One region of the Arthrobacter sp. P1_B9 genome, then DNA from elsewhere that is predicted to be linked to it. Evidence: predicted binding sites of a transcription regulator. Region 1 holds the regulator's gene; the other holds the start of a gene.

Region 1 (4,211 bases):
CCGTTACGGCCGCCTGCAGCCCGGCGCCGTCGACGACGGCCCGGACCTCGGGAATCCATGCCCGGCGCGCCTGTTTGGCGGCTGCCGTCACCACCGATTGCCACTTGGCATGCGCCTTCGCGGCCCGCTCAGCCTTCCAGCGCACAATGGACCGCTCGGCCTGCCAGGGAATGACGGCGTCGATGCCCAACTCGGTCGCGGTCTCGGCCGCCAGTTCATCGCGGTCGCCCTTCGCCAGGGCCTGGACCAGGACCAGCCGTGTTCCTGGCCGTGGTTCCTCAGCCAGGTCCACGCATTCGACGCTCAGCTCCCCGGCAGCGACGGCTGTCACGGTGCCGGTCAGGCGCTTGCCTGCGCCGTCCGCGATGTCGACCGCTTCGCCGACGCCGATCCGTTTGACGGTGACGGCGTGGCGGGCCTCGGTTCCCTCGAGGACGAAGGCCGAGCCGGGGACCTGCTGGTCCAGGGTGCCTGGGGCGGTGAAGAAGACCGGGTTACTCACCGCTACAGGTTACCGAGCCGGTCCCGCAGTTTGGCGAAGACGCCGCCGCTGGCCGCAAGCTTTCCTTCCGTGAGGTGCTCGCCACGGTGCTTGGCCAGCTGGCGGAGAAGTTCCTCCTGGACGTGATCGAGCTTGACCGGTGTTTCCACCTGCAGGTGCACCTTCAGATCGCCGCGGCCGTGGCCGCGCAGGTGCGTGACGCCGAGACCGCGAAGGGTGATGATCTCGCCGGACTGGGTGCCGGCCTTGACGTCGATCTCCTGCTGTCCGTCGAAGGTGTCGAGGGATATTTCGGTGCCGAGGGCGGCCGCCGTCATGGGAATGTTGAGGCTCGCGTGCAGGTCATCGCCCTCGCGCACGTAAGTGGCGTCGTTGTTGACCCTGATCTCCACGTACAGGTCCCCGGCGGGGCCGCCGGCAGGGCCGGCCTCGCCCTGGCCGGACAGCTGGATGCGGGTGCCGGTGGCCACGCCGGCCGGGACCTTGACGGTCAGCGAGCGGCGGCTGCGGATCCGGCCCTGGCCGCTGCATTCGTTGCACGGGTCCTTGATGACGGTGCCGAAGCCCTCGCAAGACCCGCAGGGGGCGGACGTCATGACCTGGCCCAGGATGGACCGCACGGCGCGCTGGACCTGACCGCTGCCGCCACAGATGTCGCAGCGGACCGGGTGGGTGCCCTCCCGGCAGCAGGATCCCTCGCAGGTGGGGCAGATGACGGCCGTGTCGACCTCGAGCTTTTTGTTCACGCCGAACACCGCATCGCGGAGGTCGATCCGGACGCTGATCAGCGCGTCCTGGCCGCGGCGGACCCTGGACGCCGGGCCGCCCTGGCCGCCACCGGCGCCGAAGAAGGTCTCGAAGATGTCCTGGAAGGCGAAGCCCTGGCCCGAGTAGCTGCCGCCGCCGAACCCGTTGTCGGTGCCGTTCTCGTTGCCGGTGGTGTCATAGACCCGGCGCTTCTGCGGATCGGAGAGGACCTCGTAGGCGTGCGTGACGGCCTTGAACCTGTCCGAGGCGTCCTCCCCGGGGTTCACGTCCGGGTGCAGGGTCCGGGCCAGTTTCCGGTAGGCCTTCTTGATCTCCTCCCCCGATGCGTCGCGGGAGACTCCAAGAACGTCGTAGTGGCTGCTCAAAGTGTGTATCTCTTCCTTGTTGTACTGCCTGTGGGGTACTGCCTGTGGGGCACTGCCTGTGGGGCAAGAAGTCGTATTCGGTCCCGGGCCTGTCAGGGCCCCAGGATCCTCGAAAGGTAGCGGGCCACCGCTCGGACGGCGGCCATGGTGGTGGGATAGTCCATCCGGGTGGGCCCAAGCACTCCGACCTTGGCCGTGGCGTCCGGCCCGTAGGCGGTGGCCACGACCGAGGCCTCGGCGAGACCGTCGTAGGGGTTTTCCCGGCCGATGCTGACGGTCACGCCGCGCGGGTCTTCGGCCATTTCGCTGAGCAGGCGGAGCATGACCACCTGTTCCTCGAGGGCCTCCAGCACGGGGCCGATGCTGAGCGGGAAGTCCACATTGGAGCGGGCCAGGTTGGCGGTGCCGGCCATGACCATGCGCTCTTCACGGCTGCTCGTGGCCAGGGCCTCAAGACCGCGGGCCAGCGCCTGGGCTGCTCCGCGCCGCGCGGGCGGGCCACCGGCAACGACGGCGGGCAGCAGCTGCGGCATCAGGCTCAGCGGCGTACCGGAGAGGCTGGCCAGAAAACTACTCCGCAATTCCGACAGCGCGTCGTCGGGAATGTCCTGCCCGACGTCGATCACGCGCTGCTCCACCTTGCCCGTGTCAGCGATCAGAACAGCCAGCACTTTCCTGGGCGCCAGCAGCACGAACTCAATGTGCCGCACCCGGGCGCGGCTGAGCAGCGGATACTGCACGACGGCGACCTGGTTGGTCAGGTGCGAGAGGAGCCTCACGGTCCGGTCAAGGATGTCGTCGAGGTCCTCGGATCCTTCCAGCAGCGCCTGGATGGCCCGGCGCTCGGCCTGGGACAACGGCTTCACCGCTGAGATCTGGTCGACGAACAACCGGTAGCCCTTGTCAGTGGGGATCCGGCCTGCACTCGTGTGCGGTGCCGTGATCAGGCCCTCGTCTTCCAGCGCCGCCATGTCATTTCGGATCGTGGCGCTCGAGACGCCGAGATGGTGCCGTTCAACGAGCGCTTTGGAACCAACGGGCTCACGCGAATGGACGTAGTCCTCCACGATGGCGCGCAACACTTCGAGTTTGCGCGGTTCGCTCACGCTCCACCTCCAATCGACCGTCCCGCAGCCGGTGCCACCCCCGCGTCCGGTCCGGGTCCACCAGTGGTGCACGGACGGCCCGCCACAGGACAAGGGTTAGCACTCGACATGCCTAAGTGCTAACCAGTCTAATATGAGTCGCCGCGTTGTTAGCATTGGATTCGCTCCAGGCGTGGCCCGCGGGAACGCGATTCCCGTCACGCCGGCGCCGAGACCGTGGCAGACGCTGCCGTTGCCGCGCCGTCGCGGTCCGGTTCCGGCCCCCGGAGAGTTCCACCGACCGCCGTACATTCCGAGTGCAAAGTAAGCGTGAAGAGATGTCGTACCAGAACTGGGGACCCCAGGACCTGTCCGCCCCCGCCAAGACCCAGCTGCCGGAAGTCCCGGTGGAACGCGGGATGGTCCTCGAGGAGGTCCAGTCCGGCTGGGTGGGCGCCGTAACCCGCGTGGAGAAGTCCGGCGGCATGCACGTGGTGGCGCTGGAGGACCGGCGGGGCAAGTCGCGGTCCTTCCGCCTCGGCTTCGGCTTCCTCTTGGACGGCCAGCCCATCCGCCTGATGCCGCCGGCCCGGAAGAAGACGGCACCGGCCGCCGGTGCCGGCCGCACGGCGTCGGGCTCGGTACGGGTGGCGGGGCAGCGCGCACAGGTGGCCAAGGCCAGCCGCATCTGGGTGGAAGGAAAGCACGACGCCGAGCTGGTGGAGAAGGTCTGGGGCGATGACCTCCGGGTGGAGGGCATCGTCGTCGAGCCCCTGCACGGCATTGACGACCTCGCGGCCGCCGTGGCGGACTTCGGCCCGGGCCCCGGCCGGCGCCTCGGCGTGCTCGTAGACCACTTGGTGGCAGACTCCAAGGAGTCGCGGATCGCCGACGCCGTCATGGCCTCACCGGGCGCCGCAGGCAACGTCCTGATTGTGGGGCACCCCTACGTGGACGTGTGGCAGGCCATCCGGCCCTCGGTCCTGGGGATCGAGCAGTGGCCCGTGATCCCCCGCGGCACGGACTGGAAGACCGGGATCCTGATGGCTTTCGGGTGGCCCCACTCCACGAAGGAGGACATCGGCCTCGGCTGGCAGAAACTCCTGGGGGCTGTCCGCAGCTACGCTGATCTGGAGGCGTCGCTGCTTGGCCGCGTGGAAGAGGTCATTGACTTCCTCACCGTGCCCTAGTCCGCCGCGGCGGCCGCCCCTGATCTCCATTTCCTTGCCCGAGCAAGTATTCTTGAAACGGCGGCCGCGCTTCCAGTGCGGTCCCGGCTATTTCAGGCACAACCCAGGCAGCAACGCATCACCGCAATCCGAAGGGCTACACCGTGGCAGATAACGCACGCGAACACACGGGCAATCAGGCTGGCCATGGCCAGCCCCCGTACCATGGCGTTCCGGCAAACGCGCTGCCGCTGACGGCCAGCGAGGACCGCCAGTGGGCCACGCTCGCGCACTTCGGCGGCATCCTGGGCTGCGTGCCGTC
Region 2 (4,211 bases), on a different contig from region 1:
GTCCGCCCCGAGCCCGCAGCCGAGATCCGCGACGTGGCCGATCCCGGCCTCCGCGAACCGCTGCGCGTGCCGTGCCGCCACCGTGAGCCGGGTGGCCTGCTCCAGACCGGCCTTCGTGAAAATCATCTGCCGGGCGAATTCGCCGAACTTCGCCTCAGCCTTGGTCCGCAGCCGGGACTGGGTGAGCACGGCCGAGACCAGCTCGGGGGAGTGGCCGGCCTTGCGCAGCGACGCCGTGAGGCGGAAGGCCTCGTCCTCGCGGTACGGGCCCAACGACGCCAGCAGCTCCCAGCCCTCGGGGGTGAGGATCGGGGCAATATGTTCCTGCGGTGCGTCAGTCATGGCATCCAGCGTAGTTGAGGTCCGCGGGCGCGTTGTGACCGGACGGCGGGGGCTAGGCTTGATGGCATGGAAGACAGCGGCACAGGCGACAGCATCTCAGCGGACACGGCCGGGCAGGACACGGCCGGCGACGACGACGCCAGGCAGGAGCGCCGACGGCCGCAGGGACTTGCCCGCTACGCAAAACCGGCGCTGATCGCCGGCGCGGTGATCGCCGTCGTGTCCGTCGCACTTTTGGTGATTATCTTCTTCCTCGATTCCTTCAACGCCACCGTGTATTCCGTCGGCGGGAAGAACGTCCAGGACGCCACGGACGAGGCCCGGGCCATCCGCGAGACCTATGCCGCGGCCCGGCTCGGCGGCATCATCTTCCTCGTCGCCGGCATTCTGCTGGCCGCCGCCGGCGCCGTGCTGTCGTTCCGGCACCGGAATGACGAAGGCCAGAACACGGACGAAGACGACGGCGAGGACGTGGACTTCGACGACCTCGCAGACCAGTAGCCAGCGAGTAGGCGCGCGAATAGACGCCGCTGGTGGGGGCGCACCGCACCGCCAAACGGCCAACGGCCACGGGCCAGGGGACATGCCCAGCCTCCTGCGCCACGGATGGACATGTCCTCCCCGGCAGCCCGCACCCGTTGGGTATGTCCATCGCTCAGCACGGGCACAGAGTACGACGCCCAAGTGTCCTCTGGCCGCAGCGAAAATGGGCATGTCCTCCCGGGCCGCCCGTATGCGTTGGGCATGTCCATCGCTCAGCACGGGCACAGAGCATGATGCCCAAGTGGCCTCTGGCCGCAGCAAGAAATGGACACGTCCTCCCCAGCAGCCCGGACCCGTTGGGTATGTCCATCGCTCAGCGCGGGCACAGAGTACGACGTCCAAGTGTCCTCTGGCCGCAACGAAGAATGGGCATGGCCCTCTGGACCGCCCGCCGTCGTAGGGCATGTCCATCGCTCAGCACGGGCACAGAGCATGATGCCCCAGTGTCCTCTGGCCGCAGCGAAAAATGGGCATGTCCCCTAGGGGGAAAATGTTCACCCGGAACGAATTTCTGGCACTCGCCTTGACCGAGTGCTAACCATTTACATAGAGTCGTCATTAGCACTCTCCCTAGGAGGGTGCTAACACATGAAGCGCGTTCCGCCAGGCACGCTGCCGGCACCGCGACGACGGTCTGTGCGCCTTGGCATCACCGCTTCATAGTCCACGAATTTGCTGACGAAAAGGAGAGGTCCGAGTGTCGGTCTCTATTAAGCCTCTTGAGGATCGTATTGTTGTCCGCCCGCTCGAAGCCGAGCAGACCACGGCTTCCGGCCTGGTTATCCCGGACTCCGCGCAGGAGAAGCCGCAGGAAGGCGAAGTTGTTGCAGTAGGCCCCGGCCGCTTCGATGACAACGGCAACCGCGTTCCCGTTGACGTTGCCGTTGGCGACGTCGTCATCTACTCCAAGTACGGTGGAACCGAAGTCAAGACCGGCGGCACCGAGTACCTCGTGCTCTCCGCCCGCGACGTTCTGGCGATCGTCGTAAAGTAACTCTCTTGGACCCCCGCGCAGCCGATCCTTTCGCATTGAATGGATCAGTTGCGCGGGGTTCTGTCTTGAAAGGACAAAACCATGGCAAAGCAGCTTGCGTTTAACGACGCTGCCCGCCGGTCGCTTGAAGCCGGCATCGATAAGCTCGCCAACACCGTCAAGGTCACGCTGGGTCCGCGCGGCCGCAACGTCGTACTGGACAAGAAGTGGGGCGCCCCCACGATCACCAACGATGGTGTGACCATCGCCCGTGAAATCGAGCTGGATGACCCCTACGAGAACCTTGGCGCGCAGCTTGCCAAGGAGGTCGCCACCAAGACCAACGACGTTGCCGGCGACGGCACCACCACCGCCACCGTCCTGGCCCAGGCCCTGGTCAAGGAAGGCCTGCGCAACGTAGCGGCAGGCGCCGCACCGGGCGAAATCAAGCGCGGTATCGAGGTTTCGGTCGAGGCCGTCGCCGCCCGCCTGCTGGAGAACGCGCGCCCGGTTGAAGGCACGCAGGTTGCCAACGTTGCCGCAATCTCCGCCCAGAGCGACGAGGTCGGCGAGCTGCTGGCCGAGGCGTTCGGCAAGGTCGGCAAGGATGGTGTGATCACCATCGAGGAGTCCTCCACCACGCAGACCGAGCTGGTCCTGACCGAGGGCATGCAGTTCGACAAGGGCTACCTGTCCCCGTACTTCGTCACCGACGCGGAACGCCAGGAGGCCGTCCTCGAGGACGCCCTGATCCTGATCAACCAGGGCAAGATCTCCTCAGTGCAGGATTTCCTGCCGCTGCTGGAAAAGGCGCTGCAGAGCTCCAAGCCGCTCTTCATCATCGCCGAAGACGTCGAGGGCGAGGCCCTGTCCACGCTGATCGTCAACCGCATCCGCGGCACGCTGAACGTCGTCGCCGTCAAGGCGCCGGGCTTCGGTGACCGCCGCAAGGCCATGCTCCAGGACATCGCGACCCTCACCGGTGCGCAGGTTGTCTCCGCGGAGCTGGGCCTGAGCCTGGACACCGTTGGCCTCGAGGTGCTCGGCACCGCACGCCGCATCACGATCACCAAGGACAACACCACGATCGTCGACGGCGCCGGTTCGGCCGAGGACGTTGCCGCCCGTGTTGCCCAGCTGCGCGCCGAGCTGACCCGCACCGATTCGGACTGGGACAAGGAAAAGCTGCAGGAACGCCTGGCCAAGCTGGCCGGCGGCATCGGCGTGATCAAGGTCGGCGCCGCCACCGAGGTTGAGCTGAAGGAAAAGAAGCACCGCATCGAGGACGCCGTGTCCTCCACCCGCGCTGCCCTCGAAGAAGGCATCGTGGCCGGCGGCGGCTCCGCCCTCATCCACGCGCTGAAGGCGCTCGACGAGGACGCTGCCGTCCAGGCCCTCGAAGGTGACGCGGCTGCGGCCGTCGGCATCGTCCGCCGCGCCCTGGTCCAGCCGCTGCGCTGGATCGCCCAGAACGCCGGCTTCGACGGCTATGTCGTGGCTGCCAAGGTCGCCGAATCCGCCGTGAACCAGGGCTTCAACGCCAAGTCCGGCGAATACGAAGACCTGATCGCCGCCGGCGTGATCGACCCCGTGAAGGTGACGCGTGCGGCTCTGCGCAACGCGGCCTCCATCGCGGCGCTGGTCCTCACCACGGAAACCCTCGTGGTGGAGAAGCCGGCTGACGAAGACGAGCACGCAGGGCACAGGCACTAGGCTCTGCCCGCAGGGGGACGGTCCGGCATCTGCCGGGCCGTCCCTTTTTCTGTCGAGTCACTGCTGCCGTTCTGCCGTGTTCGTGGCCGCAAGTTGCCGTGATTCTGGCAGAGTTAACCCGTCAGGTGCCGCTCCAGCGTCGCGGGTTCACTGGAAACTCCCACGTTGGCATGCCTCAATGGGGATCAGTGGCGCCGTGACGATTGGCCATCAAAATTACGTTTTGGTAACATGGAGGCTTTGGTTATCTGGTTGAGGGGTAGTTCTATGACACAGCAAGGAACCTTGCCCCGGCCTGCCCGGCACATTGCCGCGGCGGGGCATGATCCCGCAGCCAAGGCCGGCCGAAAATCCACCTTCAGGCCTGAAATCCAGGGCCTCCGGTCTCTCGCTGTGCTGATGGTCATGAGCTATCACATCTGGCTGGGCCGGGTTTCCGGTGGCGTGGACGTCTTCCTGCTGATCTCGGCCTTCCTTATGACGCTGCAGTTCGTGGGCCGCTTCGAGCAGGGCCGGTCCATGGCCCTCATCAAACACTGGCTGCACCTTTTCCGGCGCCTCGTCCCGGCCGCCGTCACCGTCATGGTGGCCGTACTCGCCGCAAGCATCCTGTTTCTGCCCCGGACTCGCTGGCTGGAAG

The links. The regulator HrcA, encoded in region 1, represses chaperone genes, less so after heat shock. The targets are predictions, from matches to a motif close to TTNGCACTCGNNNNNNNCGAGTGCNAA.
Region 2: the regulator HrcA is predicted to act here: its motif matches at 1,397-1,423, upstream of groES (co-chaperone GroES).

What each region holds. Positions count from the first base shown of each region.
Region 1 covers NZ_JBFUAA010000006.1:197,025-201,235, reverse strand. The annotation lists gene AC1D1A_RS10995 (16S rRNA (uracil(1498)-N(3))-methyltransferase) at 1-502, opposite strand, end outside; gene dnaJ (molecular chaperone DnaJ) at 505-1,635, opposite strand; gene hrcA (heat-inducible transcriptional repressor HrcA) at 1,728-2,741, opposite strand; gene AC1D1A_RS10980 (DUF3097 domain-containing protein) at 3,059-3,910, shown strand; gene AC1D1A_RS10975 (DUF4870 domain-containing protein) at 4,054-4,211, shown strand, end outside.
Region 2 covers NZ_JBFUAA010000002.1:414,556-418,766, forward strand. The annotation lists gene AC1D1A_RS04495 (class I SAM-dependent methyltransferase) at 1-342, opposite strand, end outside; gene AC1D1A_RS04500 (hypothetical protein) at 409-843, shown strand; gene groES (co-chaperone GroES) at 1,583-1,879, shown strand; gene groL (chaperonin GroEL) at 1,961-3,571, shown strand; gene AC1D1A_RS04515 (acyltransferase family protein) at 3,839-4,211, shown strand, end outside.